DNA from 2 places in the Priestia sp. 10L35 genome. Region 2 is predicted to be linked to the other one. Evidence: riboswitches for the same ligand, from Rfam matches in the RefSeq annotation. Region 2 holds a riboswitch; the other holds the start of a gene.
What was found. Region 2 has a riboswitch for FMN ahead of ribE (riboflavin synthase). Riboswitches for the same ligand answer to the same signal wherever they lie in the genome.

Region 1: linked by a shared signal. The riboswitch ahead of AC1DEF_RS02700 (ECF transporter S component) and the one ahead of ribE (riboflavin synthase) in region 2 are both predicted to bind FMN.

Annotation. Positions count from the first base shown of each region.
Region 1 is NZ_JBFTKA010000001.1:519,087-541,585, forward strand. Features, by position in the region: gene AC1DEF_RS02685 (ATP-binding protein) at 1-389, shown strand, start outside; gene AC1DEF_RS02690 (peptidoglycan DD-metalloendopeptidase family protein) at 559-1,248, shown strand; gene serA (phosphoglycerate dehydrogenase) at 1,281-2,855, opposite strand; FMN riboswitch at 3,154-3,296, shown strand; gene AC1DEF_RS02700 (ECF transporter S component) at 3,451-4,026, shown strand; gene AC1DEF_RS02705 (ferredoxin) at 4,105-4,353, opposite strand; gene AC1DEF_RS02710 (YpbB family protein) at 4,611-5,660, shown strand; gene AC1DEF_RS02715 (RecQ family ATP-dependent DNA helicase) at 5,684-7,201, shown strand; gene AC1DEF_RS02720 (CPBP family intramembrane glutamic endopeptidase) at 7,201-7,806, shown strand; gene AC1DEF_RS02725 (DUF2663 family protein) at 7,901-8,353, shown strand; gene AC1DEF_RS02730 (hypothetical protein) at 8,408-8,782, shown strand; gene AC1DEF_RS02735 (metallophosphoesterase) at 8,803-9,570, shown strand; gene AC1DEF_RS02740 (MerR family transcriptional regulator) at 9,678-10,589, shown strand; gene AC1DEF_RS02745 (genetic competence negative regulator) at 10,717-11,319, shown strand; gene AC1DEF_RS02750 (Glu/Leu/Phe/Val family dehydrogenase) at 11,677-12,942, shown strand; gene AC1DEF_RS02755 (YpdA family putative bacillithiol disulfide reductase) at 13,068-14,039, shown strand; gene AC1DEF_RS02760 (asparaginase) at 14,059-15,030, opposite strand; gene prsW (glutamic-type intramembrane protease PrsW) at 15,229-15,879, shown strand; gene sleB (spore cortex-lytic enzyme) at 16,027-16,959, shown strand; gene ypeB (germination protein YpeB) at 16,977-18,326, shown strand; gene AC1DEF_RS02780 (flagellar brake protein) at 18,482-19,147, shown strand; gene AC1DEF_RS02785 (YpfB family protein) at 19,217-19,393, shown strand; gene cmk ((d)CMP kinase) at 19,556-20,230, shown strand; gene AC1DEF_RS02795 (lysophospholipid acyltransferase family protein) at 20,227-20,814, shown strand; gene rpsA (30S ribosomal protein S1) at 20,977-22,113, shown strand; gene fni (type 2 isopentenyl-diphosphate Delta-isomerase) at 22,130-22,499, shown strand, end outside.
Region 2 is NZ_JBFTKA010000004.1:257,014-267,255, reverse strand. Features, by position in the region: gene AC1DEF_RS16965 (YkvI family membrane protein) at 318-1,352, shown strand; FMN riboswitch at 1,460-1,610, shown strand; gene ribE (riboflavin synthase) at 1,888-2,547, shown strand; gene AC1DEF_RS16955 (bifunctional 3,4-dihydroxy-2-butanone-4-phosphate synthase/GTP cyclohydrolase II) at 2,564-3,757, shown strand; gene ribH (6,7-dimethyl-8-ribityllumazine synthase) at 3,849-4,319, shown strand; gene AC1DEF_RS16945 (hypothetical protein) at 4,761-5,633, shown strand; gene glcT (glucose PTS transporter transcription antiterminator GlcT) at 5,765-6,613, shown strand; gene ptsG (glucose-specific PTS transporter subunit IIBC) at 6,885-8,939, shown strand; gene AC1DEF_RS16930 (phosphocarrier protein HPr) at 8,958-9,224, shown strand; gene ptsP (phosphoenolpyruvate--protein phosphotransferase) at 9,224-10,242, shown strand, end outside.

The DNA of each region.
Region 1 (22,499 bases), on a different contig from region 2:
AACATATTAAACTGTCTCTTAATGGAAAAGTAGAAGATGAATTTGAAGCGATGATTGATTCAGACCGTATGGAACAAGTGCTGACAAACTTAATTGATAATGCTATTCGTCATACGGATGACTACGGAGAAGTAAAGCTGCATCTTGATAAAAGTCAATCCGAAATCCATCTTTCTGTTCAAGATACAGGAGCAGGCATTCCGAAAGAAGATCTTCCATTTGTATTTGAACGATTTTATAAAGCGGATAAAGCCAGAACGAGAGGGAAGTCAGGAACTGGTCTTGGGCTTGCAATCGCCAAAAATATCGTGGAGGCACATCAAGGGATCATTGCGGTTGAAAGTGAATTAAATGAAGGAACAACTTTCTTCATCAAACTGCCAAAGTAAACATATGCTAAATAACAGTTTGTTCGGCTGAAATAATAAGAATAACAAAGAGATGTGATTCAGTGGAGAATCACATCTCTTTATTTTTTCTATAAACAAGTCTAAAAGAGAAAGAATTGGCATATAGTATGTTTTGTGTGCAATGATCTACATAGGAGGTTCTTTCTTCATGATTGACGTGTTAAGAAGAATATTGGTTGTATTAGTAATGGGATTGTGTATAGGTCTTTTATTTTTGGGCGGGCAAATGGTAAAAGCAGAAGAGAAGCAGTGGGAGTGGCCGGTTGAAGGAGTCTTAACTGATATATTTGGTTCACGTCACGCCAAACACTTTGGAATTGATATAGCAGCACCTGTTGGTAAACAGGTGTATGCTGTCGCAAAAGGAGTGGTGAGCCGCTCTTATTATTCAAATACATATGGACAGGTTGTTTTTATCAAACAAACAAATGGATATGAAACGGTTTATGCTCATCTAGAGGAACGTTTTGTTGCAGAAGGAAATCGTGTAGCCGCTGGTCAAAACATTGGACGAGTTGGCAATACAGGGCGCTCTTCAGGTGCACATTTGCATTTTGAAGTTCATCAAGGAAGTTGGAATCCGGATAAAACCAATGCAGTAAACCCACTTGCCAAATTGGACAAGCAAAAACTATCGGCATACGTAAAAAGCGATTTAGCTGCCACGGTTTTTCAGCAGTTACATCAGACTTCTGATAACTGTATTCTTATCCATCAAGGAGATACATTATCTGAGCTCGCAGTCAAATATGAAGTAGATATGGATCAGCTAAGAAAGTGGAATCATTTAGAAAATACGATGTTAAATACAGGACAAGTGTTAAAAATAAGTCCATAAAAAAAGAGCCGCTCAGGCTCTTTTTTTCAATTTCACAATTCAATACGCTGTATGGTCACAATTTCGCTTGTTTGTTTTAACGAAGAGATGACAGAATCATCTAAAAGCTTATCAAACGTAAGCATCATAATGGCTTCTCCGCCTTTTTGCTTACGGCCCACTTGCATGGTAGCAATGTTAATACGTAAATCTCCAAGTACTTTCCCTACATTTCCAATAACTCCGGGCTGATCACTGTGACGGATATAAAGAAGGTGTCCTTCCGGATAAAAATCAATATCAAACGAATCAATATTAACAATTCGAGGTCCATACCCTGCTATATAGGTGCCCGTAATGGTAAATGTACGCTGTTCGCCTGTTACGGTAACGTCAATCATATTGGAATATCCTTGCGTATCTTCCGATGTTTTTTCACCAAATGTAATTCCCCGTTCTTTGGCAATCATAGAAGCATTGACTTCGTTAACAGGTGAGTCGATACGATGAGTCAAAAAGCCTGATAATAAGCTCCGTGTAATATAAGTGGTTTCCAAATCCGTCACTGTACCTCCGTAGGAGATAGAGATATGCTGAACAGGTTCTCGCATGCATTGAGATAAAATAGCTCCTATTTGTTTAGTAAGGCTCGTAAACGGCTGAATTTTTTCAAAAACTTCTTTAGAAAGCGTCGGTAAATTAATGGATGAGCTTACAGGATTACCTTCTAGAAAACGCAAAACGTCATGTGCCACGTCTTCAGCAACGTTAAGCTGGGCTTCTTTTGTAGAAGCTCCTAAATGGGGAGTTGTAATAACTTGATCAAAATGTAACAAAGGGTTATCAATCGGCGGCTCAACTTCAAATACGTCAATAGCTGCACCTTGAACATGGCCAATTTCTAAATAATGAACTAAGGCTTTTTCATCAATGATCCCGCCGCGTGCGCAGTTTAATAAAAACACGCCCTTCTTTGTTTTGGCTAACGTGTCATGATTGAGCAATCCCTTTGTTTCTTTGGTAAGCGGAGTGTGCACGGTAATAACATCCGCTGCTGCTAGTAATTCATCCAGGGATAATAGTTCTACGCCTAGCTTTTCAGCTCGGGAAGAGGTTAAAAAAGGATCGTAAACGTGAACGCTCATATTGAAGGCTTTTGCGCGTTTGGCAAGCTCTGAGCCAATTCGTCCAAATCCGATAATGCCCAGGTGTTTGCGATTAAGCTCTGTTCCAACAAATGCTGAGCGGTTCCATTCGCGCGCTTTGACTGAAGCATTTCCTTGGGGAATATGCCGAAACAAGCTAGCCATCATAGCAAATGTATGTTCCGCCGTTGAAATGGTATTTCCGTTCGGCGCGTTAATAACGACAACCCCTCGTTTGGTTGAGGCTTCAATATCAATATTATCGACACCTACTCCAGCGCGAGCAACAATTTTTAAATTCGGCATTTTTGCCAGCAAATCCTCTGTAACCGTCGTAGCACTCCGTACTAAAAGCGCATCGTACGTATGCAAATCATTCTCAACTTCTTCAACTTTTTTTCGCGTAAGATTCACATGAGGAGCTTCAAGTAGTGGAGCAAGACCTTCATTGCTAATTGAATCAGCTACTAATACATTATACATGACGTGAACATCTCCCTTGGATTTTACTATCATCAAATATTTGATAATTTACCATGTTAAAAAAATTCTGTCAATTGTATTTTTCAAACTTTACGATTAGTTATCAAATACACAATTATAAACGTAAAATTGAAACTATAAATATGTCATAATGCTGTTGGTTATGCACTTATTTCCTTATTTTACATATAAAACAGTAATGAAGTTTATAAAATACATCAATTTAATAGGAATTAAAAAACTTCTTTATTTACTTTTAATTCGAGATAACATATAATAAATTCATAATTAAATATTGGTCTATCTTCGGGGCAGGGTGAAATTCCCGACCGGCGGTAAAAAACAAATTGTTTTGAGCCCGCGAGCTTATATGTAATACATACGAGCAGATTTGGTGAAATTCCAAAGCCGACAGTACAGTCTGGATGGGAGAAGGTGGAGGTTCAGCGTTCAAAACTTAATGTGATGAACGTTTATTAAATATGCCTGCCATGTCTCCTCTCAACGAATCATTTGTTGGGAGGTTTTTGCGTGGGGATATAAAGTTGAACCTTTCTTCTTTGAAGAGTGGATCACAAAGAAGGAGAGAGGCAAGATGCAACAAAGTAAGAAAACTCAAAAGCTGGTCATACTAGGAATGCTAAGTAGTATTGCTTATATTTTAATGATGATTAATTTTCCAATTCCTGGATTACCTCCGTTTTTAACAATTGATTTTAGCGAAATTCCTGCACTCGTAGCAGCACTTGTATTTGGACCGATGGCTGCTGTTATAGTAGAAGGAATAAAAAATTTATTGAATTATTTAATTCAAGGAAGTGCTACAGGGGTTCCAGTTGGTCAAGTGGCTAACTTTGTGGCTGGTTTACTGTTCGTTCTTCCTGTATCATACATGTTCAACCGATTTAAAACGGCTAAAGGCGTAACGATAGGTTTGGTTACGGGTACGGTGGTAATGACGGTACTCATGGCTGTCTTAAATTATTATGTCTTCTTACCAGCGTATACAATCTTCTTGCAATCGCCAGAAATGTCTAGTGAACAAGCACGTCAATATATCGTTGCAGGTATTTTGCCGTTTAACTTAATAAAAGGAGCAGCAACAGGGGTTATCTTTGTCTTATTGTTTTCAAAAATGAAGCAATGGATCACGCGTCGCATTGCTGTTTAATTCAATCGCTCTCCCGGGGAGAGCGATTTTTATATATAAAAAAACCTGCAGCATGTACACTACAGGTTTGCTCAATACTTATTCGAATTTATTAGCATCGCCTTCGAATTTTTCATCCGCTACGCGAATTGAATCCGTAGGGCAGCCTTCCATTGCATCCATCATATCATCTTCTAGATCTTCTGGAATTTCTACTACACCTTGGTTATCATCTAGTGTTACGAATGCAATACCTTCATCATCATAATCATAAATGTCTGGTGCTGCTGCTCCGCAAGCGCCGCATGCGATGCAAGTATCTTTATCAACAATTGTATATTTTGGCATAACAAGACCTCCTGTAAAGTGTTCGAAAATTTCTCATTATATAATCTCTTCGCGAATCAAGAGTGAAATTTCTCCTTATTCATTGTAAAATGATTTATAAAACTTTTCAATAGAAAAGTCACTGAGAATGCTTATCAAATCAAGGTTTCTTCACTTACCCAAACGTTTTAATACATAAAGGAAAGAGCTAAAAAGCCTTTATCTCACATGCTATTGGTCACTTTTGGTACAATGAATGAGAAAGGAAGTTGACACCTTTGAATTATATTCAAGTTAGCATTTTATTTTGTATAAAACAGTTAAAAGGTGAGCGAACCGCCTATGGTATTTATCATTTATTAACAGGTAAAAAGTCAGCTCAAACGATTCAAGACGGAAAAATTTTTGGAATTTCGTTTCTTTTTCAGTCATTTGTTTACTTAGATAAACGGTCTTTTGAAACCTGCGTTGCATATTTAAAAGAACAGCAGTATATTGAAGAAACTGAAAATCAAAAGTATGTGATGACAGATAAGGGACAAGCACGCCTTGAAGATGAACTGACGGCTCGACCCTTTCATCCAGCTTTAGACGGATGGAAATTCGCAAGCAGTACTCAATTATTTTTAGCAAGAATCACTTTGTTCATTCAGACCTTATCAAACCTACAGTATTTTCAAAAAGGGTTTTTACCCATTTCCAAAAATGCTGAGGTCATTCAATGGGTCAAAACGTATATTATGTCTCAAAAGCAAACGCGTCAAGAGTTAGCCGCCGAGCTATTCGAAGAGCTCCGAACGTGCTTGAAAGGCTGCACGGAACGGGACGCGTCTCTTTTTGTTTTGCAGCTGACTGGATACCAAAGAGTAGGCTTTACAAAAAATCAGTTAGCATATCAATATGAACTCGATGAGCATTATGTTCATATTCAACTTTTAGGCGTTATTCACCATATCATTGAAAAAGTAAGTAAAAATAATGAAAGCTTTCATGTACTGTCTTCTTTTTTACGTGATCTATATTTAGAATTGCCTTTGACAAGCTCGACGTTAAAAACGTATAGCTGGCTTCAAAAAGGCAAGACGCTTGAAGAAATTGCTTATATAAGGCGTTTAAAAGAAAGTACAATTGAAGACCATATTGCAGAATTAGCTCTGTTTGTTCCATCTTTTTCAATCGATGCATACGTATCGCCTAAGCAGCAGGAAAAAATTATCTCAGCCTTTGAAGGTTTGCGTACAAATAAATTAAAGATGATAAAAGAAGAAGTAAAAGACGACGTTACCTATTTTCAGATTCGTCTCGTATTAGCAAAACATTTTACCTGATAATAAAAAAAGTGGTGTTTGATGTGAAGATAGAACAACTTCTACAGAAACAATTTGGCTATAGCCAATTTCGACTAGGACAAAAAGAGATTATTCAAGATATTTTAACCGGTCATAATGTGTTAGCGGTTCTTCCTACAGGAACAGGAAAATCATTGTGCTATCAGCTCCCAGCTTATTTGTTGAACCGACCGGTGCTGATTGTATCTCCTTTAATTTCACTGATGGAAGATCAAGTTCAACAACTAAAGGCAAGCGGAGAAAAGCGAGTTATTGCCTTAAATAGTTTCCTACAACAAGAAGAAAAACAACGAGCGCTAAAAAATTTAGCTTTTTATCGTTTTATTTATGCATCTCCTGAAATTTTGCAAAATGCTGTTGTAGTAGAAGCATTAAAGCAGGCAAAGGTAGGCCTTTTTGTTGTGGACGAGGCGCATTGTATTTCTCAGTGGGGACATGATTTTCGTTTAGATTATCTACAGCTAGGAGATATATGGAAGGAACTTGGCAGTCCACTATGTCTAGCACTAACGGGAACTGCGACTAGGGAAGTAGTGGAAGATATTAAGCGCTACTTATCGCTTCCTGCTGTCAACGAGCACATCTATTCCATGAATCGAAGTAATATTGCGATGAAAGTTGATTTTGTTGCAAGTATTGAAGAAAAAAAAGAGAAATTACTGATGTACGTTAGTGAACTGCAAGGTCCGGGAATTATCTATTGTTCCAGCCGATCTTGGACAGAAGCGTTAACACAGCTTCTAAAGGAAAATGGGATACAGCGAGTGCAGTATTACCATGGGGGAATGGAACCGAATGAAAGAATGCTTGTTCAACAGCAATTTTTAGAAAATCAGCTTGATATCATTTGCTGCACAAGTGCATTTGGAATGGGGGTTAACAAATCGAATGTTCGCTTTGTTATTCATTTTCATACACCTACGCAGCTAGAAGCATATGTACAGGAAATTGGAAGAAGTGGACGCGATCAGCGAAACAGTATTGCGATCTTGCTTTATGCTGAAGGAGACGATGATTTTGCTCATTCTTTACTTGAAATTGAGCTTCCTTCTTCAGATACTATCTTATACTGCTTGTCGTATTTACGAAACCATGATCAGGCCATTCCTTTAAAACAAGTAGAGTCTCACTTTCTCTATACAGTAGGTGTTCAAGAAACACATTGGCGATTTATTCGTTATTATTTGTACAGAGAAAATGTAGTGAAAAATGAACATGTTGAACCCTGGAAAATTCCTGCATCGCTGCATGAAACGATTGTTGCAGCTGTAAATAAACGTCTTCGAAACAAACATGACAAGTATCGTGCGATGAAGGGGTTTATTAAGACAAAAGAATGCCGTCGTCACGTGCTGCTTGGCTATTTCGATGAAACGGGAAAATCAGAGCTTGAGAATTGTTGCGATTGCTGCGGCTTGGATTTAGAAAACTATAAAAAAACAAATGGTGAGCAGGAGCAATGGACATTTCAAGGCTGGGAATTAGAATTAGCTCGTTTGCTTCGTCAAGGAGAGATATAATGGCAAAATCACAGCAAGAGCTTATTTCATCCATGACAGATGCAGAGCTAGTTAAAAATTTATATGTAACACAGCTGCTCATCTGCTTCATTGCTTTAGGCATCGGTCTTTTTACATTCGATTCGTGGAATTCCTTTTTGCAGTTTTTTCAGCTGGATTGGTCTTCTATTTTATTGTACGGGGGAGGAACAGCTCTCTTGGTAGTAGGAGGAGATATACTTCTAATGAAATGCGTACCTGAGCATTTATACGATGACGGAGGGATCAATGAACGTTTATTTGCTAATCGTTCTGTTCCTCATCTGATCCTTATTTGCCTAATTGTTGCATGTTCAGAAGAAATATTATTTCGAGGGGTTATACAAGTTCAGTTTGGCCTCTTTTGGGCGAGTATTGTATTTGCACTGGTTCACATTCGATATTTAAAAAAGTGGTTTCTTTTTATTTCGGTTGTGTTTTTAAGCTTTTTAATAGGGTTGCTTTTTTGGTGGACTGAAAATTTGTATGTCACGATTTTTACTCATTTTCTCATTGATTTTTTATTGGGCCTGCAGATACGAAAATCAAAAGGGGAATCTGCACAGCCAGAAGAATTAATGCAGTAAAGGTTAAGGAAACAGCCATTATTTTCAATACTACCCACATAATCTTTTATGTTCCCTCATATGTTGTACTAGCATACGAGGGGGGGGTGGAATAATGGAAAACAAAGTGATAGACTTTGAAAACGATGAAACACTTCAATATATATTAGCTAGCGTTATTAAAAGAAAAGAGACAGTCAATAAGCTGAAAGCTAAAGAGAAAAAATGGAAGCTTTTGTTTTTAGCCAGTGTAACGGCTGTTATTAGCTACTTTTTTTTCATATTTCAAAGCGGTTTTTTTACGACGTTTAGCGAATTTTTTTCATTTTTGTTAGGCAACATGGGACATTTGATGTTTCTATTGCTTACAGTCTCACTTTACTTTTATACTGTACAGCTGCAGAAAAAAAGCGAGAAAGCAGAAAAGACTTTTCAAGATTTGCGCTGTGAGATTATTAAAAGAAGCAAAGAGCTATGGGCGACGCCTGAAACATGGGAGCACCGAAAAGAAACGTTCCGCTGGATGCAGTCAACCTATGGAATTAATTTATATCATGAAAACAAATAGAATCGCATGAAAAAGCCTCTTTTTACATAGAAGTTTAGTGAAGGGGGTTTTTTTGTGAGGGATTGGTTTAACTTGCTGGCTGCGTGGTTATGCAGTTATTATATCAGCAGTTTAACGGCTGTAGGCTCAAAAGCTTCGTTAACCTATTTACTTATTCAAATGATTTTACATCCGTTAGATGTGTTTAGTGTTATAATCTTGTTTTTTACGGCTCTTTTTTGTCTGTCGGCGGCAGTTCGTAAAGTGTTTCTGCAAAGTCGGTTGCTTCTAAAAGGCTATAAGGTAAAATGGCATGAATACCTTGTTTCATGTCTATGTGTAATAGGAATTTTATCGTTAAGTGCAATTGCACTTTATCAAGTAGTAGGTTTGTTAACAATTGCGATAATTTATGCCCTTTCTTCTTTAAAGGAAACACATCGGGTATAAAATGAAAAGAAGGAGAATATATGGTTATTCTTTTAATTGTTTTAGCGTTAGGCATAGGCTTGCTGATTTTTATGTTTTCAGAAGCCCATCGTACATATGTCGAAAAAAGAACGATTCATTTATCAAGATTTCCTGAAAATCAGCAGCCTTTGCGCCTGTTTTTTATATCGGATATACATAAGCGAACAGTTTCGTCGAAGCTGTTGGAAAAAATACCGGGCGAAGTAGATTTTGTGATCATAGGCGGTGATTTACTAGAAGGAGGAGTCCCTTTAGTGCGGGCTCGTCAAAATATTCAACAGCTTAAAACGCTAGGACCCGTCTATTTTGTGTGGGGAAATAATGATTACGAAGTAAGTCAGATGCAATTGAAGCAGATGCTTAAAGATGAAGGAGTTATTGCCCTTAAAAATGAGCATGCCTTTGCCGTTTCTAAATATGGTACTACCTGCCACTTTGCGGGGGTAGATGATTTATCAGAAGGTCAGATGAATCTAAAGCGAGCCGTTTCTTCCATTGAACCTGAACAGCTTACCATTCTTCTAAGCCATAATCCTGATGTTATCTATTATGTAGATGAAGAATCAAAAGTAGATTTAATTTTGAGCGGGCATACACACGGGGGACAGATACGCTTATTTAATTTGGGTATGTATGAATTAGGAGGGCTGAAAGAAAAAAGAAAGATTCCTCTTTTTGTCAGTAACGGATATGGTACAACCTCTTTGCCTCTCCGTTTACAAGCTAGAGCCCAAACGCATTATATTACTTTAAAAAGGAAAGAATAGCCTTGAACAAACTCTTTACATAGCATATACAAATTTTACACACAGGATAACTTATCCTATAATTCAATTAATAGATACAGTTCACGAAGAGTAGTTGGAGGTTACGTATGGCTCACGAAGGGAAGTATAATATTAAAGCCATCTCAAATATGGTCGGAATCCAGCCGGGAACTTTGCGTGCATGGGAACGACGTTATCAAATTTTAAATCCTGTCCGCAACGATTCGGGGCATCGGTTATATACAGAGGAAGATTTGCGGAAATTAAAATGGCTCACGGAAAAAGTGAGCGGAGGTTTTACCATCAGTCAAGCGGTTTCGTTATTAGAAACGGAAAGCAGTACAGTAGGAACGTTTGAAGAAGAAGGAGAAGTAGATTCCCCTCAAAAAATTAGGGATGAGCTGTTAACGATGCTTTTATCTTTTGAAGAAGGAAAAGCACAGGATTTAATTAATCATGCTTTTAGCCTGTATTCGGTAGAAAAAGTGGTTATTGATATTTTGGGTTCTCTACTCGTGACGGTTGGAGATATGTGGGAAAAAGGGCAAATTACAAGTGCTCATGAGCATTATACGACTCAAGTATTAAAAACGCGTATCAGCATGATTTTTTATTCGCTGCCTTCAAATGGCTTATTGCCTAAAGCGATTGCTGTATGCGGACCTAATGAGACACATGAAGTGGGACTCCTAGTCTTTACGCTATTTTTACGCCGTAAAGGGTTTGAAGTTATTTATTTAGGAAGCAGCATTGAAGATAAAGATGTTGAGTTAATTGTTAAAGAAGTAGACCCAACGTTTTTATTTATGTCATGCACAATGATGGAAAATGCCGAGAAAACACTAAACTTGACGAACCAAATGATAAAGAAATTCCCGCATCTCAAAGTAGGGTTAGGCGGTTATGTGTTTGATGGTTTAGATAGCAAAAGAAAAGGCGAGGCCCAGCCGTTTATTTTAGGAAATACAAAAGAAGAGTGGAACAGCTGGCTAACAAAAAAATTAGCAGAAATTGATTGAGAATAGCTTGTCTTTCCTATCATAAACCTGTAAACTCGTAAGTAAACATCACGAACCGTTTTCCAAAAAATACATATACTGCATTATCGAACCATGTGGTTATGAGTGCAAGCGGGGAGGGACGCTAATGAGGCTTGAACGATTAAACTATAATAAGCTAAAAGTTTTTTTGACCTACGATGATTTACAAGAAAGAGGGTTAACAAAAGAAGATCTATGGACAGATACATTCAAAGTAAAACAGCTTTTTCGTGAGATGATAGAGCAAGCTTCTCAAGAACTGAACTTTGAACCTACAAATTCTCTTTCGGTAGAAGTTTTTTCACTTCAAGCACAGGGAATGGTTGTATTTGTGACGAAGCAGTATGAAGAAGAAACCAGCTACGGTGAGTTCGATGAAGACGAGTTCGAGGACTTCATTGAAATGCAGGTCATGCTAGATGAAAGCGAAGACATGTTTTTTGAGTTTGATTCATTTGAAGATGTCATTCAGCTGACCAAGCGCATGTCAAACTTTTACGATACGGATAGCGTGCTCTATTCATTTGAAAAACGTTTTTACGTGCTGTTGGATTATCACATGCTGTCACCGGCTGAAGTTGGGAATATGATTGCGGTTTTGGCGGAGTATGGAAATCCCTCTACAATTACAAAGCACCGCGTAAATGAATATGGAAAAATGTTAGTAGAAAAGAGAGCTTTGGAGTATATTAATTCTGTCTTTTCTTAATTGTTTAATTGAAATAATTACACCCGTGAAGGATAAAGCACTTTTATTAAAATAAGAGTGGCTGCACTTTCAGCTTGTACAAAGTTGTTGAAAGTGCTCTTTATCACCGGGTGTTTTTTATTTTTTTTAGACGATTAAAGCATACTAGAAAAGAGGCAGACTTAAAACATTGTAGCATACCTTGTAAAGTTATTGGAAGCGTTTTCTTAGAAGAACACAAAAAATACTAAAAGTTCGATATTTTCCTTTGCAATGTAAAACTAAGGGTGTATACTATGTCATGAAAGAAGCACCATTCAATTAAAAACGAATAATTTTCGATACATTTTAGGAGGTTTACAGATGGTAGCCGACAAGATGCAAGACAGTAAAAATAGTCAAGAAGAGAAGCATGATGTTTTAAAATCTACACAAACAGTGATACATAAAGCGTTAGAAAAACTAGGCTATCCTGATGAAGTGTATGAACTATTAAAAGAGCCATTACGAATGATGACAGTAAAAATTCCTGTTCGTATGGATGACGGATCAGTTAAGATTTTTACAGGTCACCGAGCGCAGCATAACGATGCAGTTGGTCCTACGAAAGGCGGAATTCGTTTTCACCCAAACGTAACTGAAAAAGAAGTAAAAGCTCTATCTATATGGATGAGTTTAAAATGTGGAATCGTTGACCTTCCTTACGGTGGAGGAAAAGGTGGAATTGTTTGTGATCCTCGAAATATGTCTTTTGGAGAATTAGAGCGTTTAAGCCGCGGATATGTTCGTGCGATTAGCCAAATTGTTGGACCAACAAAGGATATTCCAGCGCCGGATGTGTTTACAAATTCACAAATTATGGCTTGGATGATGGATGAATACAGCCGGATTGATGAATTTAACTCACCGGGTTTTATTACTGGAAAGCCCCTTGTCTTAGGTGGTTCGCACGGCCGTGAAACAGCGACTGCAAAAGGAGTAACTATTTGTATTCGTGAAGCAGCGAAAAAACGAGGCATTGAATTACAAGGTGCACGGGTAGTAGTACAAGGGTTTGGAAATGCAGGGAGCTTTTTAGCTAAGTTCATGCACGACGCTGGCGCTAAAATTGTAGGGATATCCGATGCGTACGGAGCGCTGCATGACCCTAACGGTTTAGACATTGATTATTTATTAGATCGACGCGATAGCTTTGGTACAGTAACAAAATTATTCAATAATACAATCAGCAACAAAGAGCTGCTTGAACTTGACTGTGACATCCTAGTTCCAGCTGCGATTGAAAATCAAATTACAGAAGAAAACGCCCATAACATTCAAGCGAGTATTGTAGTAGAAGCAGCAAATGGACCAACAACTCTTGAAGCAACGCGCATTTTGTCAGAGAGAGGAATTTTATTAGTTCCAGACGTTTTGGCAAGTGCCGGCGGTGTAACAGTCTCTTATTTTGAATGGGTGCAAAATAACCAAGGTTATTATTGGACGGAAGAAGAAGTAGAAGAAAAGCTTGAAAAAGTAATGGTTAAATCATTTAATAACATCTACGAAACCTCTACAACTCGAAAAGTCGACATGCGTCTAGCTGCTTATATGATAGGCGTAAGAAAAATGGCAGAAGGCTCTCGTTTCAGAGGCTGGATTTAAAAACAGAACAGCAGAACAATTGCGTAAATAGAAAAAATCTCCTATCATTAATGAGGAGATTTTTTTGTTTTACACTGCCTTAAAATAAAAAAAAAGGTGCGTTTACAACTGAAGGAGTGACAGGCATGAAGAAAGAAAAAGTAATTATTGTTGGCGGAGGACCATGCGGCCTTTCAGCAGCTATCGAGCTTCAACATACAGGTATTGATGCCCTTGTAATTGAAAAAGGGAACATTGTGAATGCCATTTATAACTATCCGACCCACCAAACGTTTTTTAGTTCGAGTGAAAAACTAGAAATTGGGGATGTCCCTTTTATTACCGAAAATCGTAAGCCTGTGCGCAACCAAGCTCTTGCTTACTACCGAGAAGTGGTGAAGCGCAGGCAAGTTCGAATTCAGCCGTTTGAACGTGTCTTGCAAGTAGACAAACAAGCGGAAAACCAATTTATTGTCACAACATCTAAAGAGACATATGAAGCAGAGAATGTCATTATAGCTACAGGCTATTACGATCATCCTAATTATATGAATGTGCCTGGTGAAGATTTATCAAAGGTATTTCATTATTTTAAAGAAGCGCATCCGTACTTTGATAAAGATGTAGTCGTTATAGGCGGAAAAAACTCTAGCGTCGATGCAGCTCTGGAATTGGTGAAGTGTGATGCAAGGGTGACGGTTATTTATCGTGGCTCAGATTACTCACCTAGCGTAAAACCTTGGATATTGCCTGAATTTGAGGCTCTGGTTCGAAATGGGACAATTAGGATGCATTTTAATGCTCATGTAACAAAGATAACGGATGAAACGGTAACATATGAACAGGAAGGGAAAGAATCTACGATTAGTAACGATTTCGTTTTTGCGATGACTGGGTATCACCCTGATCATTCGTTCTTAACAAAAATGGGTGTGGAATTAGATGATGAAACAGGCCGCCCTTCTTTTAACGAAGAGACCATGGAAACAAACGTGGAAGGAATTTATATCGCTGGTGTGATTGCTGCAGGAAACAATGCTAATGAGGTTTTTATCGAAAATGGACGTTTTCATGGAAAATCAATTGCTTCTCATATTATCAACAAAAACAACGCATAGGCTTCTATGCGTTGTTTTACTAATGATTAAATAGCTGCTGCAGTTCATCATGATTCGTTGTTACTTGGAGAGCAACTAAGAGTTTAATGCGTGCTTTAGGACCATTTAAGCCATTTGAAAAAATAACGCCCATCTCTTTCAACTGCTTGCCGCCGCCTTCATATCCATATACATCTTGAGCAATTCCATTAAAACAGCGGGAAACGAGCACGATGGGTATCTTTCGCTCTAAAAGCAATTGAATGCCTGGAATTGTGAGAGGAGGTAGATTTCCTTGGCCGAGGGCTTCAATTACAAGTCCATCAACATTCATTGAAGCCACTGCTTGAAATAAATGGTCGTCCATTCCTGCATAAGCTTTTAATAAAGTGATTTGTTTATCTATCTGATTGACAGGATAAAATTCGTGTTCTGTAGGCATGTGGTGAAAAGATACGCCGCGTTTTGTGATTAATCCTATTGGCCCGTACTGAGGGCTTTGAAATGTCGCCACGTTGCTTGTGTGGGTCTTGGTCACATTTTCAGCGGTATGAATTTCATCGTTCATCACAACTAAGACACCTTTTCCTTTTGCACCGTCACTAATAGCCACCCGAACCGCAGATATAAAATTATAAGGACCGTCTGAACCAATTTCATTGCTTGATCTCATGGCTCCAGTTAAGACAATTGGAATATCTGTATGCACTGTTAAATCTAAAAAATAAGCGGTTTCTTCCAGCGTGTCCGTACCGTGGGTTAGCACGACTGCATCAATTTTGCCTTCATTAATTTTATCGCGTATTTTTTTTGAAAGTATAAGCATTTCCTTAGGAGTAATGTGAGGAGAAGGCAGATGAAATGCTTCTTCTACGATTACATTGGCCATACCTGAAACAGATGATGTGGAGCGGTGAAGCGGATTTTGAATATCTGGTGTTACTGATCCAGTTGCCATGTCTTCTTTCATAGAGATTGTGCCGCCGGTGTGAAGAATATAAACAGTTTTCATAAAGAGCTCCTTTCAATTTTTCATATAAGTATGATACATTTTTTGGTATACTTGTTTAAGGTCTTTGTTAGGCTTTGTAAATCGACAGCAAGTTATGTGAGCATTTACATATAAAGATAAGGACATTATAGACGGAGATTTTCATCCTAAAGATAACATGTTACTATTAAAAAAAATAGAGGAGATGAGGCGCTATTTATGTTGGCGATTGTATCTGCAGGCATTGCGCCAGGATTGGCATTGTTAAGTTTTTTTTATTTGAAAGATGAATATGAAACTGAGCCTATTTCAATGGTATTAAAAACATTTATTTTTGGAGCAATGCTTGTTTTGCCAATTATGTTTATTCAATATGTATTTGGTGAAGAACACGTTTTTCAATCACCTTTTCTTCAAGCATTTTTTACGACAAGCTTTTTAGAAGAATTTTTCAAATGGTTCATTTTATATTTCACGATTTATCAGCATGTGGAATTTGATGAGCATTATGATGGAATTGTTTACGGGGCAGCTGTTTCATTAGGTTTTGCTACCGTTGAAAATATTTTATATTTATTTGCAAATGGTTTAGAATCAGCGCTAGGAAGAGCCTTTTTACCCGTATCTAGTCATGCTTTATTCGGCGTCATTATGGGGTATTATTTAGGGAAAGCAAAGTTTTCTGAAGGAAAGGAAAAAACGAAGTGGACGCTGTACTCCGTATTTGCGCCGCTCATTTTACATGGAACATATGATTATATTTTAAAAACAATGGATCATTGGGTATTTATTATTATTCCATTTATGATTTATTTATGGTGGCTGGCGTTAAGAAAAGTAAAAAAGGCCAAACAGCCATCGATTGTCTAGGCTCAGCTTGTAAATCTTTTTTTGAGAGATTTACGAGCTGAGTTTTTTTCATTTCGGTAAATTTTGCGCATCTTGTATAAAAAAACAACCTTTACAAAAAATACTCCTATCATCTTATCAGTTACATACGATGTAGGAGGTTTTGTCATGTTATCATTTCGATGTTTTAAAAAGTATGCATGTCTCATATGCATATGTTCATTTATTGCAGCATCCGTTGTGAGTCCAAAGGCCGCTCACGCGTTTTCAAATCAAGTCATTCAACACGGAGCAGTTGGAGATGACGTTATTGAGCTGCAGTCGAGACTTCAGTATTTAGGTTATTATAATGGGAAAATTGACGGTGTATTTGGATGGAGCACATACTGGGCGCTGCGCAATTTTCAATATGAATTTGGCATTAAAAAGATTGACGGTTTAGCAGGCTGGCAAACAAAGATTAAATTAGCCAACGCAACAAAATATCACGAAAACTATGTGAAAAATCAAATTAGAAAAGGGAATAAGTTTACGCACTATGGCGGTCAGCCTCTTGATCAACAGTCTAAAGGAAGCGGTAGCAGTGGGAAAAGCAGGGGGAACAATGGTCAGCAAAAAGCACAAAGCGGATCTTCTCAAGCAAAAAAACCTGCCAGTCAGCCGCAGCGTAATACGTCTAAAGGAAATTCTGAACAACAGAAAGAAAAAGCACAAAAGCCAACAGCGGTGAATGTACCAAGCGGTTTTTCACAAAATGATATTCAGCTCATGGCAAATGCCGTGCATGGTGAAGCACGGGGTGAACCATATAATGGCCAAGTAGCCGTAGCGGCCGTTATTTTGAACCGAGTTAACAGTCCGTCATTTCCAAATACAGTCGCTGGAGTTATTTTTGAACCGCGTGCATTTACTGCCGTAGCAGATGGGCAAATTTGGCTTGAACCCAATCCAACATCTAAAAAAGCGGTTATGGATGCGATTAACGGATGGGATCCTACTGGGAATGCTATTTATTACTTTAATCCGGATACAGCAACAAGCGCATGGATTTGGTCACGTCCTCAAATTAAGCAAATCGGGAAACACATTTTCTGTCGATAAAGAGAGGTGAAGGAAACATGATTCGAACAATTTTAATTGTATTATTAGCTATTGGTGTTGTAGGTGTAGGGTATTGGGGGTACAGCGAACATCAAGAAAAAGATGCTGTGCTGCTTCAAGCGGAGAATACGTATCAACGAGCATTTCATGATTTGTCATATCAGCTAGATTTATTAAATGATAAAATTGGTGGCACGCTCGCCATGAGTTCGAGAGATCAGCTTTCGCCCGCGCTTGCAGAAGTATGGCGTTTAACTTCTGAAGCTCATAACAATGTAGGACAGCTGCCTTTATCGCTGTTACCGTTCAATAAAACAGAAGAGTTTCTTTCAGATGTTGGTGACTTTACGTATAAAGTGGCGGTAAGGGATTTAAGCAAATCCCCCCTAACAGATAAAGAGTATAAAACGTTAAATTCGCTTTATGATCAGTCAGGCGAAATTCAAAATGAAATGCGCCAAGTACAGCATCTAGTCATTGATAATAACTTGCGCTGGATGGATGTTGAGCTAGCCTTAGCGACAAAAGAAAAGCAAGGGGACAATACGATTATTGACGGATTAAAAACCGTTGAAAAAAGTATGGATTCTTTTGCCGAAACAGATTTAGGCGTTATGAATGCAACGAATGAGCAGGAAAAAAACGCTTTTCATCAATTAAAAGGTAGAGAAGTTAGTGAAGATGTGGCAAAACAAGTGGCGCGTTCGTTTTTGAATTTAAAAGGAAATGAACAAATTCATATTGTAAAGAGCGGAAAAGACGCTGATTATGAAGTGTACAGCTTAACCATTACAGATCCAAAGACTAAACAAGAGACGTATATGGATATTACACAAAAAGGTGGATATCCGCTTTGGGTGCTCGAAGATCGAGATATTAAAAAACAAAATATTAGTTTAAACGATGCTATGAACAAAGCGAATAAGTTTTTAAAAGATCATCGTTTTGAAAGCCTAGTGATGGCTGAAAGCGCTCAATATGATAATATGGGAGTCTTTACATTCGTAGAGCAAACGGAAAGTGGAGTTCGGATTTATCCGGATTCAGTTAAAATGAAAATGTCTTTAGAAGATGGATCTGTGATTGGTTTCTCAGCTAAAGACTTCTTATTAAAACATCGTACAAGAGATATTCCAAAACCTAAAATTTCGAAAGAACAGGCAAAAACCAAGCTGAACTCGAATGTAAAAGTGATGGAAGAACGCTTGGCAATTATTACGAATGATTTAAACGAAGAAGTGCTATGCTATGAGTTTTTAGGGACAATAAAAAATGATACGTATCGTATTTTCATCAATGCCGATACGGGTTTTGAAGAAAAAGTCGAAAAACTGCAAAACTCAGAACCTTTATATAATGAAGTGTAAAGTTGATAAAAACCAGTGTCTATAGACACTGGTTTTTGTGTTTTGTAATATTTTATTGAGTCTAAATAACTAATTTATATTTACAAAATAAACATATTTGACTATGTTTAAATAAAGGGAAAAAGTGTATATAGTGGAACTGAAGGAGAGAGAAGATGATAAAAGCGGGAATGAGGTTGACGTTAGAGAGCGGGCACAGAGAGTCTACATTACAACAAACATATCGGTGTAAAGTAGTTGAGTTTACGGAAGACGTGATTTATATTAGCTATCCGCTAAATGAAGAAACGCAGCGAAGTGCTTTTTTACTAAAAGGTACAAAATTGCTTGCTACGTTTATTGGATATGATCAAAATGTATATACTTTTCCAACTGAAGTAACAGGGCGTGAAATAAAAGGCATGCCTGTTGTGAAGCTCTTTTACCCGGGCGATAAAAAGTTAAAATCTATCCAAAGAAGAAATTTTTTTCGTGTGCCGCTTACAGTGAAGGCGGTGATAGAAAGTGAACAAGAACAGCAGGATGTAATGGAAATCATGACTAAAAACATCAGTGCAGGTGGAATAGCCGGCTCCTTCCATCACTCGCTGCTTTTTAATGAGAAAGATTCGGTTGTTGTACGATTAAGTCTTCCTAATCGTGAGGGAGCTTTGCAGCATCTTGAATTAAAAGGGGAAGTTGTACGAATTACCGCCCCGACTCCTTGTAAAGTAGGTCAGCTATCTATTAAATTTATGAATATGGAAAAACAAACGAAAGAAATGATGATTCGTTATACCTTAAAGCGTCAGCTCGACCTAAGAAGAAAAGGTCTTCTTTAGCGTATAAAAAAAACTTCTCTTTCCTAAACTGTAAGCAAAGGTATTACTTCTTACAAAAGGAGAAAAAAGGTGAATCGAATAGAACGAATTTTAATTAAATTAGTGGTTATTCAATTTGTGTTTTTAATAATTGCCCAATGTATTTTACTATCTAGCAGTCACAGTACATATTTCTCAAAGGTTATTCAGTATGAGGGAGTTAGCAAAAATAATTTTAATAAAATTATTGAAACATTCGACCAGTAGTCGGACGTATGGTAGAATAACTAGGAAAGAAACATGCAGTGAACACCAGGCAGGAGAAGACCCCCTGCTCTTTTTTTCGTTTATAAACGCTTCATATAAAATGGCTCATTGTATAAAAGATGAAAGTGGTTTGTTCCTGTTTTGAAATTAAGGGAGGCACTTATGGAAAAACAAATTTCAATCGCGATTGACGGTCCTGCAGCTGCTGGGAAAAGTACAGTGGCAAAGATTATAGCAGAAACCTTATCATATATTTATGTTGATACAGGAGCGATGTACCGTGCTCTAACGTATCAAGCGCAGAAAAACCAGGTAGATTTGCAAAATGAAGAAGAGCTATTGCATTTGCTTAACGAAACAGTAATCGATTTAAAACCGTCTGAATCTGGACAGGTAGTCATCTTGAATGGACAGAATGTTACAAGTGAAATTCGTTCGGCAGAAGTAACTAACTCTGTATCCATCGTAGCGAAACATCGTGCAGTTCGTGAAGAGATGGTAGCGAGACAGCAGGGCCTTGCTAAAGATGGAGGCGTTGTAATGGATGGACGTGATATCGGTACACACGTGCTTCCTCACGCAGAAGTTAAAATCTTTTTATTAGCGTCTGTGGATGAAAGAGCACAGCGACGCCACGACGAAAACATAAAAAAAGGTTTTGAATCAAATTTAGAGCGTTTAAAAGAAGAAATTGCCCGCAGAGACAAGCTGGATTCTGAGCGCGAAGTAGCACCTCTTAAAAAAGCTGAAGATGCAATTGAAATCGATACAACTTCTTTATCGATTGAAGGAGTTGTAGAAAAAATACTTTCTATTACAAAAGAAAGGATTGGATGATTTTGAGCTTTTATATGTTTGCACGTGCCATTGTAAAAGGCATTTTAACACCAGTTTATCGTTATGAAGTAATCGGTGCAGAAAATATCCCTTCAGAAGGCGGAGTGTTGCTTTGTTCAAATCATATTGACAACTTAGATCCGCCTACTGTAGGTGTGACATGTCCAAGGCCCATTTCGTTTATGGCAAAAGCAGAGCTGTTTAAAGCACCTTTTCTGAAGACGGTTCTGCCAAAGTTAGAAACATTCCCTGTAAAGCGCGGGATGGCAGATCGTGAAGCTTTGCGCCAGGGGTTAAAGATTTTAAAAGAAGGAAAAGTGCTTGGATTGTTTCCCGAAGGAACAAGAAGTAAAGATGGGAAATTAGGAAAAGGGATGGCTGGAGTAGGCTTTTTTGCTTTGCGTTCAAAAGCAGCTGTTGTGCCTTGTGCTGTTATTGGTCCATATAAGCGTTTTGCAAGGTTAAAAGTAGTGTACGGACCGCCAATTCAGATGGATGAGCTTCGCGAACGAAAAGCACCAGCCGACGAAGTGACCGAAGTTATTATGAAAAGCATTGGTGAATTAATTGAAAAATATCAATAGTTTGTAACCTTATGACTTGACAAAAGATTCTATTTATTAGAAGTTAGTAACAAAGAGAGTTTTTTCTATACAGAGCTATATACAATAATGATGAGCTAAAAGAGTGAAGAACTCTTACAAGGGAATACATATTGTAGATGGATATTGGAGGAGGAAAAGACGATGACAGAAGATATGAATCAAGTAGAGGTAACGTCATTAGAAGTAGGAGAAACAGTAAAAGGTACTATTACAAAAGTAGAAGAAAAGCAAGTGTATGTAGATGTACCTAACAGCAAACTAGACGGTATTATTCCAATTAGTGAATTAGCGAGCTTACATATTGAAAAAGCAGGCGATGTAATCCAAGAAGGTGCCGAAGTCGAAGCGAAAGTAATTAAAGTGGAAGACGATTTGCTTGTGCTATCTAAACGGGCTGTAGATGCTGAAAAAGCATGGGATGGTTTAGAAGCAAAACTTTCTTCAGGTGAAGTGTTTGAAGCGGTAGTCAAAGAAATTGTCAAAGGCGGATTAGTAGTAGATATTGGTGTGAGAGGGTTCATTCCAGCTTCTCTTGTTGAAACTCATTTCGTTGATGATTTTGCAGAGTATCAAGATCAAACTCTTACGGTCAAAGTAGTGGAATTAGATAAAGAAAAAAATCGCGTGATCCTTTCGCATCGTGCAGTTGTAGAAGAAGAGCTTGTACAACAAAAAGAAAATGTTCTTGAGTCATTAAAAGAAGGTCAGGTTTTAGAAGGAACCGTTCAGCGCTTAACAGACTTTGGAGCGTTTGTAGATGTGGGCGGAGTAGATGGGTTAGTGCACATTTCTCAGCTTTCACATACGCGTGTAGAAAAACCTTCAGACGTAGTAGCTGAGGGAGATGCTGTGAAAGTCAAAGTATTGTCTGTTGACAAATCAACGGGGCGTGTTTCATTATCTATTAAAGATACGTTAGAAGGTCCATGGTCCAACATTTCTACGAAGCTTCGCCAAGGTGATGTAGTAGATGGAACCGTTAAAAGACTTGTATCTTTTGGAGCTTTTGTGGAAGTTCTACCTGGAGTAGAAGGACTTGTACACATTTCTCAAATTTCCCATAAGCATATCGGGACACCGCATGAAGTGCTTTCTGAAGGCGAAAAAGTGACGGTGAAAGTACTTGATGTGAATGAACAAGAACGACGCGTTTCGTTAAGCATTCGTGATCTTGAGGAAGAAGAACAAGAAGATTACGGTGACTATGAATTACAAGAAGAGTCAAAAGGTTTCCAATTAGGTGATATGATTGGGGATCAATTAAAAAAATTAAGATAAGTAATGGTGATGATTTGTGAGCAGAGCAAAACGTAAAATTGATCACATTCATCATGCGATTCAAACGGGACAGCATCGGCTGCACGGGCTAGATGATATTCGCTTCGTTCATAATAGCTTGCCAAATACTGGCGTGCACGATGTTCATATTGATACAAAAATTGGCGAACTTTTGTTAAGTTCGCCAATTTTTATAAATGCTATGACGGGCGGTGGCGGACAAGAAACGGAACGGATTAACCGTTCGTTTGCTCAAATTGCTCATCATGGTCAATTAGCAATGGCCGTTGGATCGCAGATGGCTGCGATTAAAGATGAAAAGGAAGAACAATCATACAGAGTAGTGCGTCAAGAAAACCCTAACGGAATTATTTTTGCCAACCTAG
Region 2 (10,242 bases):
TATTTTTTTAAATAGAAAGAATACTTATTTAATAATTTATCTGATTTTTAGAAATTATACAACAGTAAATTGTGAATTTCCAGCAAATATTGAGGAAAATTTAAAAGCTAAAGGGGAAATATCCGTATATTTTGTTTGAAAATGACTGTTATGTTAGGGGTTAAGGAGTTTTTTGTGAGAAATACAAAAAGAAAATGAAAAAAATAAACCAAAAGGCACAAGCACTGGGATATGCGTAGATTTACATGTAAAAAGGCTCGTCTTTTTTTTATCGTTTCTACATATAGTGAACTATGAAGGGTAGAAGGGTGATGGGCATGAAAAGGTGGAAACTCACGCTGCAGGTTGCTGCTACGTATGTAGGCACCGTTGTAGGAGCCGGTTTTGCAACAGGCAAGGAAATCGTTCAATTTTTTACACAGTACGGGGAACTTGGAATGGTCGGAATTTTGGTCAGCGGCTTGTTTTTTATTTGGCTAGGTTCAAAAATGATGCTGCTTTCGCACGCAATTGGGGCTTCTTCTTATCAGCAGCTTAATACATATTTATTTGGTGATGTGCTTGGAAAAGTGGTAAACGGTGTAATGATTGTCATTTTATTTGGAGTAACTTCAGTCATGCTAGCGAGTACGGGAGCAATAGGAAAAGAACAGTTTGGGCTGTGGCCTCCTGTTGGGATGATTTTTACAATTGTTTTAACTTATATATTTATCGCAAAAGGAATTAACGGTATTTTAATGGTTAATTCTCTTGTTGTGCCGATGATGCTTTCATTTGCTTTTATCATCTTTATGCCGAATATCAGCTATTTCTCACTGATTCAAACGAAGCCGGATTTAACGCTCGTCACGCAGTGGAAGTGGGCGGTTAGTCCCTTTTTATATATTTCCCTGAATCTAGCTTTGGCTCAGGCCGTTTTGGTCCCATTAGGAAGCTCGGTGAAAGATAGGAGCGTGATTACAAAAGGGGCCTTAATAGGAGGATGTGTACTTACGTTTATGCTTGTTTCTACTCATCTTGCCCTTTCCAATTTGCCTTATTCATTTCAACTTGATATTCCGATGAGTGCCGTTGTTAAAAATATCTCAGCGTGGGTGAATGTTTTATTTACGGTAGTTGTGTTGGGCGAGATTTTTACTACATTGATTGGAAATGTATTTGGCATCGCTAAGCAGCTTCAGTCATTTCTTCCCCTCAATGACAAACAAGCTTTTGCGTTTATTATCTTGGCTTGCTTTATTATTGGGCAATTCGGATATGCCCAGCTTCTTGAGTTTTTGTATCCGATATTTGGCTATATTGGACTAGCTTTTGTATGGATGCTATGTATTAAAAAAGAAAAAATAAGCTAAAAGCTGGATTTTAAAGAATAGATGTGAAAAAACGAAGTTAAATGATGTGACAAGTCGATTTTACTTTGCTATAATGTAAAACAAATAAGACTATAGCAGTCGAATATATTATCCTTCGGGGTCGGGTGTAAGTCCCAACCGGCGGTGATAAAGCGTATGCTTTTAAGCCCGTGACCCGTTTTCATACGATGTATGTTAGCGGTGGATCTAGTTAAAATCTAGAGCCGACAGTAAAAGTCTGGATGGGAGAAGGATCAGGAAGCACAGTTGTTTTTTGTGTTGAATTAATAAGGGGCACGCTTGCCTTTTTTAAAGCTACCCTTGTTTTTGTACACAAAATATAACTGTTTATTTCGTATACAATTAGCGGAATTTTGCATAGATAAAACTGATTCAGCTCAGCCGACCCCTTGGACATTTGTTCAAGGGGCTTTTTTATTTTCAGTGGTTGGGGGAAAGATAAATATGAAAAAAAAGCAGCTGCTATTTCAAAACGGTATAAGAAGTTGGAATAGCGCCAAAGCAGGTGAAGAAAATGTTCACAGGTATTATTGAAGAAATTGGAAAAATAAAACGTATTCAAAAGGCTACAGAAGCAATTGTTCTTACGATTGATGCGAAGACCGTGTTAGAAGATGTGAACTTAGGAGACAGTATTTCAGTTAACGGCGTTTGTTTAACCGTAACGGCTTACTCTCAAAATGAATTTACGGTCGACGTCATGCCGGAGACGATTAAAGCAAGTACCCTTCAGCTTCTAACCGTTGGATCACGTGTTAACTTAGAGCGGGCGATGGCTGCAAATGGCCGGTTTGGAGGGCATTTCGTTAGCGGACACGTTGATGGAATTGGAACTATTGTAAGCAAAACACGTAAAGGAAATGCTTTTTATTATGAAATTCAAGTCGATCCTGAACTTCGTGAATTTATGATGTTAAAAGGATCTGTTTCCGTAGACGGAACAAGTCTTACTATTTTTGATGTCAGCAACCAATCATTTACTATTTCTCTTATTCCTCATACGGTGCTTCACACAGTCGTTGGAGACAAACAGCGAGGAGACAAGGTGAATATTGAATGCGATATGTTAGCTAAATATATGCATCAGATGATGACAAATAAGTCAACTCCTGGCGCCTCGAATCGTTCAGGTAACATGAAGGATTTATTGCAGCAGCATGGTTTTACAAATTAACAGTGAGGTGAAAGAGATGTTTCATAAAGTAGAAGAAGCCATTGAAGAGTTAAAAAAGGGAAAAGTGGTTATTGTATGCGATGATGAAGATCGAGAAAACGAAGGAGATTTTATTGCATTAGCCGAAAAAACGACGCCTGAGGTTATTAACTTTATGGCTACTCATGGAAGAGGATTAATTTGTACACCTGTTAATGAAGAAATTGCCCATAAATTGAATCTTCACCCGATGGTAGCGAACAATACGGATGTACATGGCACAGCATTTACAGTAAGTATTGATCATATTTCAAGTACAACAGGTATCAGTGCATATGAACGTTCTGCTACCGTTATGGCTCTTGTAAATGAAGCGACGGTAGCAAGTGATTTTCAACGCCCAGGACATATTTTCCCATTGATTGCAAAAGACGGGGGCGTTCTGCAGCGTGCAGGTCATACAGAGGCTGCTGTTGATTTAGCAGTATTAGCAGGAGGAAAGCCTGCGGGTGTTATTTGTGAAATTATGAATGAAGATGGAACAATGGCACGTGTACCGGATTTAACAAAAATTGCAGAGCAATTTGATTTAAAAATGATTACAATAAAAGATTTGATTGCCTACCGCCGCAAACATGACCAGCTTATTAGCCGTGAAGTAGAAGTGAGCTTACCTACGGCATTTGGTGAGTTTAAAGCTGTAGGATATACAAATAAACTTGATAATAAAGAACATGTGGCTCTTATCAAAGGTGATATTGATCATAATAGCCCCGTTCTTGTTCGCGTTCACTCTGAGTGTTTGACTGGAGATGTGTTTGGTTCTGAACGCTGCGACTGCGGTCCTCAGCTTCACGCAGCTCTTACGCAAATTGAAGAAGAAGGACGCGGCATTCTGCTGTATATGCGTCAAGAGGGCAGAGGTATTGGCTTACTAAATAAGCTAAGAGCATATAAGCTGCAGGAAGAAGGATACGATACCGTAGAAGCGAATGAAAAACTCGGGTTTGCTGCAGATTTACGAGAGTATGGAATCGGTGCTCAAATCTTAAAAGACCTTGGAGTCAAACAAATGAAGCTTTTAACGAATAACCCTCGTAAAATTACTGGGCTAAAAGGCTACGACCTTGAAGTGATCGAGCGAGTGCCTCTTCAAATGCCGGCAGTGGATGCCAATAAAAAATACTTAGATACAAAAGCTAAAAAATTAGGTCATTTATTACATTTATAATTTTACACTTTTTTTCGTTATAACAAATGAAGCTAATTCATGAAAAGAAATGTAAATAACTATATATTAATACTAGCAGGAGGAACAAAAGATGAATCATTTATATGAAGGAAATTTAGTAGGCACAGGATTAAAAATCGGAATCGTGGTAGGGCGTTTTAATGAATTTATTACAGGCCGTTTACTTAGTGGAGCAGAAGATGCGCTCAAACGTCACGGCGTAGCTGATGAAGACGTAGACGTGGCTTGGGTGCCGGGCGCTTATGAAATCCCATTAATCGCCAAAAAATTAGCTGAATCTAAAAAATATGATGCAGTGATTACGCTAGGAACCGTTATTCGAGGAGCTACTCCACACTTTGATTTTGTATGTAATGAAGTAGCAAAAGGCGTTGCATCTCAAAGCTTACAAACAGGCGTGCCAATTATCTTTGGTGTATTAACAACTGAAACAATTGAGCAAGCAATTGAACGTGCAGGAACAAAAGCAGGAAATAAAGGATGGGAAGCTGCAGCATCAGCTATCGAAATGGCTAACCTTTCAAAAATGATTGAAGGATAATAGATACCATTCCAGTTTTTATAAGCTGAAGAGTTAAAAGAGGCTGAAACAAAAGTATGTTAGTTGAAGGAAGATCCGAACGATGAGTCGTTCGGATTTTTTCATTGGTAGGGTGAACGCAGGTTTCAGGTATGTAGTGGCTTCTAGATGTAGATTAAAAGGTCAGGCGAAGACTTCTGCGGGAAAGCGGAAGAAGTGTGCCCCCGCAGAAGCGTAGGCAACGAGGAGGCTCAGCGGCCGCCCGCGGAAAGCGAAGTCTTGCACGGAAATCAACTGCAGTGTAGAAAGCGATCTATACTGTCTCATGTATCCCGTTTGTTCGCCTTTAGATTGGATTGATGTAGTTTTGTCTCAAGCTCTTTTGAATAGAAGCTAGCTATGTATAATTTGGCTAAAACGTCTTACTCTAAGTAATAATTAGGTCGTAACAGGGAGACGTCTATGCCTCATTATACTGCTTTTTTTGCATTGATTATTATCAGCACAGCCGTTTTGCTTACAGTATTCATACGTAAAAAAGATAAAAAGCTAGTCGTTTTGCTTTTTTTTATCATTGGAATGGCTTATGTACTAGAATATATTGTATTTGTGTTGTTTGAAAGTTACGATTACGATCCTGATTTTATGACCAATGAATATTTTGATAATTTGTTTGGGTCCTTAACTTCTCAAGCGTTTGCTTTTCCCATCATGGCTATGGTGGTAGCTGCTTATCAATTAAAATTTCGCTATATTTTATTCATTTCAGCTATGTTTATGGGGATTGAAGAATTATTTTTACACTGGGATATTTATACACATCACTGGTGGAAAACAGTTTATACAGGCGTTTTAATGACTATAGGCTTTAGCATTTCAAAGATTTGGTATGTATGGCTAACAGAACGGTATATGACATTTGTGCATTACGCTACATTTTTTCTCGGAACGCTCGCCATTACTTCTACTATTATGTTTATGCTGTTAGCATATTTTCATAATAATTGGTTTTATACGGGATGGTTTGCGTCCGCTACTCATGATTCCGTAAATGCAACGATGATTTACGTTTGTATTGTTACAATTCTCCTCGTTTGGAGTGTAGCCAAAGAATTTTTTGTTGGAGCTGGAATGATTATAGCGGGGCTGCGTATAGTAGATATTTTGCTGATTCACTATGGGGTGTTGCTGGTATCTATTACCACTTCACTTGTTCTTTTTACGCTTTTACAAGCGGGTGTATTCATTCTGAGCGTTATGCTTCAAAACTTTATTATGAAAAATTGTTATGGGACGAGCAAAAAAGACGTTGCGTTTCCAGTAAAGAACTACTAAGATAATACGTAACTCAAATAGTTTAGTTCAATAATATTTGAAACAAAGAAAAATGAATTGACGGTTATGCGTATTATTTGTAAGATAGGAAAGCAAATAATAGAAAGCCGAAACAGGGGAGTGAAGGATTCGTGAAAGAGTCCTTTTTTGTAGAAAAGGTACTTAATAATAATGTATTAATTGCTAAACACCTTACCTATGATGAAGTTGTGCTAATTGGGAAAGGAATAGGGTTCAATAAGAAAAAAGGCGATGAAATCGATGCAAAAGCCGTGGAGAAAATGTTTTTGTTAAAGAGTGAAGAAGAGCAAGAACAGTACAAGCAGCTTTTAGCGCAAGTGGATGAAGACGTGATTGAAATGATGAATGATATTGTAACGCACATTCAAAAGCGTGTTAACATTCCTTTGAACGAGCATATACACATTTCATTGACGGACCATATCGCGTTTGCGATAAAACGTTTTCAGCAGGGAATGGGGCTTAAAAATCCATTTTTACTTGAAACCAAAGCTTTATATCCAGAGGAATATACGATCGCATCTGAAGTGGTAGAAATTATTAGTCGCAAAATAGGCGTGCAGCTTCCAGTAGGAGAAATTGGTTTTATTGCACTTCATATCCACAGTGCGCTGACTGAAAAAAACCTGCTGGAAGTGAATCAAGACTCGCAGCTTATTCAAACGATTATTAATGTGATTGAAGAATCGCTTCATCTGCAGGTAGACAAAGAATCTGTGCACTATATGAGATTGATTCGTCATTTGCATTTTGCGATTGATCGAGTAAAAACAGGAGAAAAAATAGAAGAGCCAAAAAAAATTGCTTTGCTATTGAAAGAAGAATATCCTCTGTGTTACAATGTGTCTTGGAAAGTGATAAAAGTAATGCAGCAAGCGTTACATTTACCTGTGTATGAAGCAGAAGCAGTTTATTTAACGATGCATCTGCAGCGACTTATAACAAAAACGGATTTATAAAATCATTTCAATACGTGTTACTGATACGATCAGGCATGAGTGAGAAATGAAGCGATGTGTAATTGGATGAGTGTATCCATTTATCGTTTCTTTTTCCTCATGCCTTTTTTTGTTATAAGAAAGCGCAATCATTTAAAGCTTAGGCTTCAGGACACCAGGAGATGTAAGGAGTTTTCTAGTTAAAGAAAGCGTTTTATGAAAGCGCGTTAATGATTCACGTATCAAATAAATAGCTTGTTGCACACTAAATATATAAAAGGAGGTAAGCGCCATGTTTAAAAAACTTTTTGGAGTATTACAAAAAGTCGGAAAAGCGCTTATGTTACCGGTTGCGATTTTACCGGCAGCAGGGATTTTACTTGGAGTAGGGACAGCGCTTCAAAACCCTACATTGTTGGATGCAGTACCGGCACTTGGTGCAGACTGGGTTCAATTGGTTTCAAATGTTTTGTCGCAAGCGGGTCAAATTGTATTTGACAACTTATCGCTATTGTTTGCCGTTGGTGTTGCCGTTGGTTTAGCTGGTGGTGACGGTGTAGCAGGTATTGCTGCAATCGTAGGCTACTTAATTATGAACAAAACGATGAGCACAATCTTAGTTGCTACAGGACAACTAGATCCTGACAAAATGGGTGCCAATCCAGCTTACACTAGCATCTTGGGAATTCCTACGTTAGCTACAGGTGTATTCGGGGGTATCATAGTAGGTATTTTAGCTTCATCCATGTATAATCGTTATTTCAATATTGAATTACCATCTTATTTAGGGTTCTTTGCGGGAAAACGATTTGTACCAATCATTACTGGGGTATTTTCAATTGTTTTAGGTGTTATTATGATTTTCATTTGGCCGCCAATTCAAAGCGGATTAAATGCTTTCTCTACTAACATGATTGATGCAAACCCAACTTTATCAGCTTTTGTATTTGGATTGATTGAACGTTCATTAATTCCATTTGGACTTCATCACATATTCTACTCTCCGTTCTGGTTTGAGTTTGGTGATTACGTTAATAAAGCAGGTCAACATATTCACGGTGACCAAAAGATTTTCTTTGCTCAATTAGCAGATGGCGTGCCTTTAACAGCAGGAACATTCCAAGTTGGTAAATTCCCGTTCATGATGTTCGGATTGCCAGCAGCAGCTCTTGCGATTTATCACGAAGCTCGTCCTGAAAACAAAAAATATGTAGCTGGTATCATGGGTTCAGCTGCTTTAACATCTTTCTTAACGGGTATTACAGAGCCGCTTGAGTTCTCATTCTTATTCGTAGCACCAGTACTATTTGCAATTCACGCAGTATTTGCTGGTTTATCATTTATGGTTATGCAATTATTAAATGTTAAAATCGGTATGACATTCTCAGGTGGGGTTATCGATTACGTTCTATTTGGAGTTATGCAAAACCGTACAGCATGGTGGCTAGTTATTCCAGTAGGTTTAGTTCTAGCAGTTATTTACTACTTCGGTTTCCGCTTTGCAATCCGTAAATTTAACTTAAAAACACCGGGTCGTGAAGATAAAGAAGAAGGAGAAGAAGATGTAAAAGTAGAAGCAGCAGAGCTTCCAACAAATGTTTTAGCAGCACTTGGCGGTAAAGAAAACATTACACATTTAGATGCTTGTATTACGCGTTTGCGTGTATCAGTAGATGATGTGGGTAATGTTGATAAAAACCGCTTGAAAAAACTTGGAGCAGCTGGTGTTCTTGAAGTTGGTAACAATATTCAAGCTATTTTCGGTCCGAAATCTGACACGTTAAAAGGTCAAATTCAAGACATTATGAATGGCAAAACACCGGTTGTCACAAAAGAAGAGACAAAAACAATTGAAAAACCTGTTGCAACATCTGAAGTAGGAAGCGATAATGGTAATGATATTGTTTCACCGATTGAGGGAGAATTGGTACCTTTATCGGAAGTACCAGATCAGGTATTTTCACAAAAATTAATGGGTGACGGTTTTGCGATTATTCCGAAAACAGGCACAGTAGTTGCACCAGTGGACGGAAAAATAGTAAACTTATTCCCGACGAAACATGCTTTAGGTATTGAATCAACGACTGGACGTGAAATTTTAATTCACGTTGGTATTGATACAGTTAATTTAAAAGGCGAAGGTTTTGAAGCTTTAGTTGCCCAAGGCGATGAAGTGAAAAAAGGACAGCCTCTATTGAAAATTGATTTAGACTTTGTAAAAGAAAATGCGCCATCGACGATTACGCCGATCATTTTCACGAATTTACAAGCTGATGAAAAAATTGATATCTTAAAGCAGGGCCAAGTTTCTCAACAAGAAGCAAATATTATTAACATTTCAAAGTAAAAAGGAGATTGATTTAACATGGCACAAAAAACATTTACAGTAACAGCAGACTCAGGAATTCACGCACGTCCAGCAACAACTTTAGTACAAGCAGCAAGCAAATTTGATTCTGATATCAACTTAGAATTCAACGGTAAAACTGTAAACTTAAAATCAATCATGGGCGTTATGTCTTTAGGTATTCAAAAAGGCGCTACAATCACTATCTCTGCAGAAGGTTCTGACGAAGCAGATGCACTTGCTGCTCTTGAAGATACAATGAGCAAAGAAGGATTAGGCGAATAATGACAAAGGAAATTCAAGGCATTGCCGCTTCTAGCGGCATTGCTATTGCTAAAGCATTTCGTCTAGAAAATCCAGAATTAACCGTTGAAAAAAAATCAGTAACTGAAGTTGAAGCAGAAGTAGCACGTCTAGAAGCTGCGCTAGAAAAGTCGAAATCAGAACTTGAAATTATTAGAGAGCATGCTCGTAAAGAACTTGGAGATGACAAAGCAGAAATCTTTGAAGCTCACTTATTAGTTCTAAGCGATCCTGAACTTATTAATCCAATTAAAGATAAAATTACAAATGAAAATGTAAACGCTGAACATGCACTTGATGAAGTAGCGGCAATGTTCATTAATATGTTTGAGTCAATGGACAACGAATATATGAAAGAACGTGCTGCTGATATCCGTGATGTAACAAAACGTGTATTAGCTCATCTTTTAGGTGTAAACGTTTCAAATCCAAGCTTAATCGCAGAAGAAGTTGTCATTATCGCAGAAGATTTAACGCCGTCTGATACAGCACAGTTAAATCGTAAGTTCGTAAAAGGATTTACAACAGATATTGGCGGACGTACTTCTCACTCAGCAATTATGGCGCGTTCCATGGAGATCCCAGCTGTTGTAGGTGCAAAAACAGTTATGGAAGACATTCAAAACGGCGTATTAGTAATTGTTGATGGTTTAGATGGCGAAGTTATCGTTGATCCAAGCGAAGAAACGGTAAAAGCTTACGAGAAAAAAGCCGCTGAGTATGCAGAACAAAAAGCTGAGTGGGCTAAGCTTGTAAATGAAAAAACGGTTTCAGCTGATGATCATCACGTTGAACTTGCAGCTAACATTGGTACACCAGAAGATGTAAAAGGCGTATTAGAAAACGGCGGCGAAGGCGTTGGCCTTTATCGTACAGAATTCTTATATATGGGCCGCGAAGATCTTCCGACGGAAGAAGAGCAGTTTACTTCTTATAAAACAGTTCTTGAACGTATGGAAGGCAAACCAGTGGTTGTTCGTACTCTTGATATTGGTGGAGA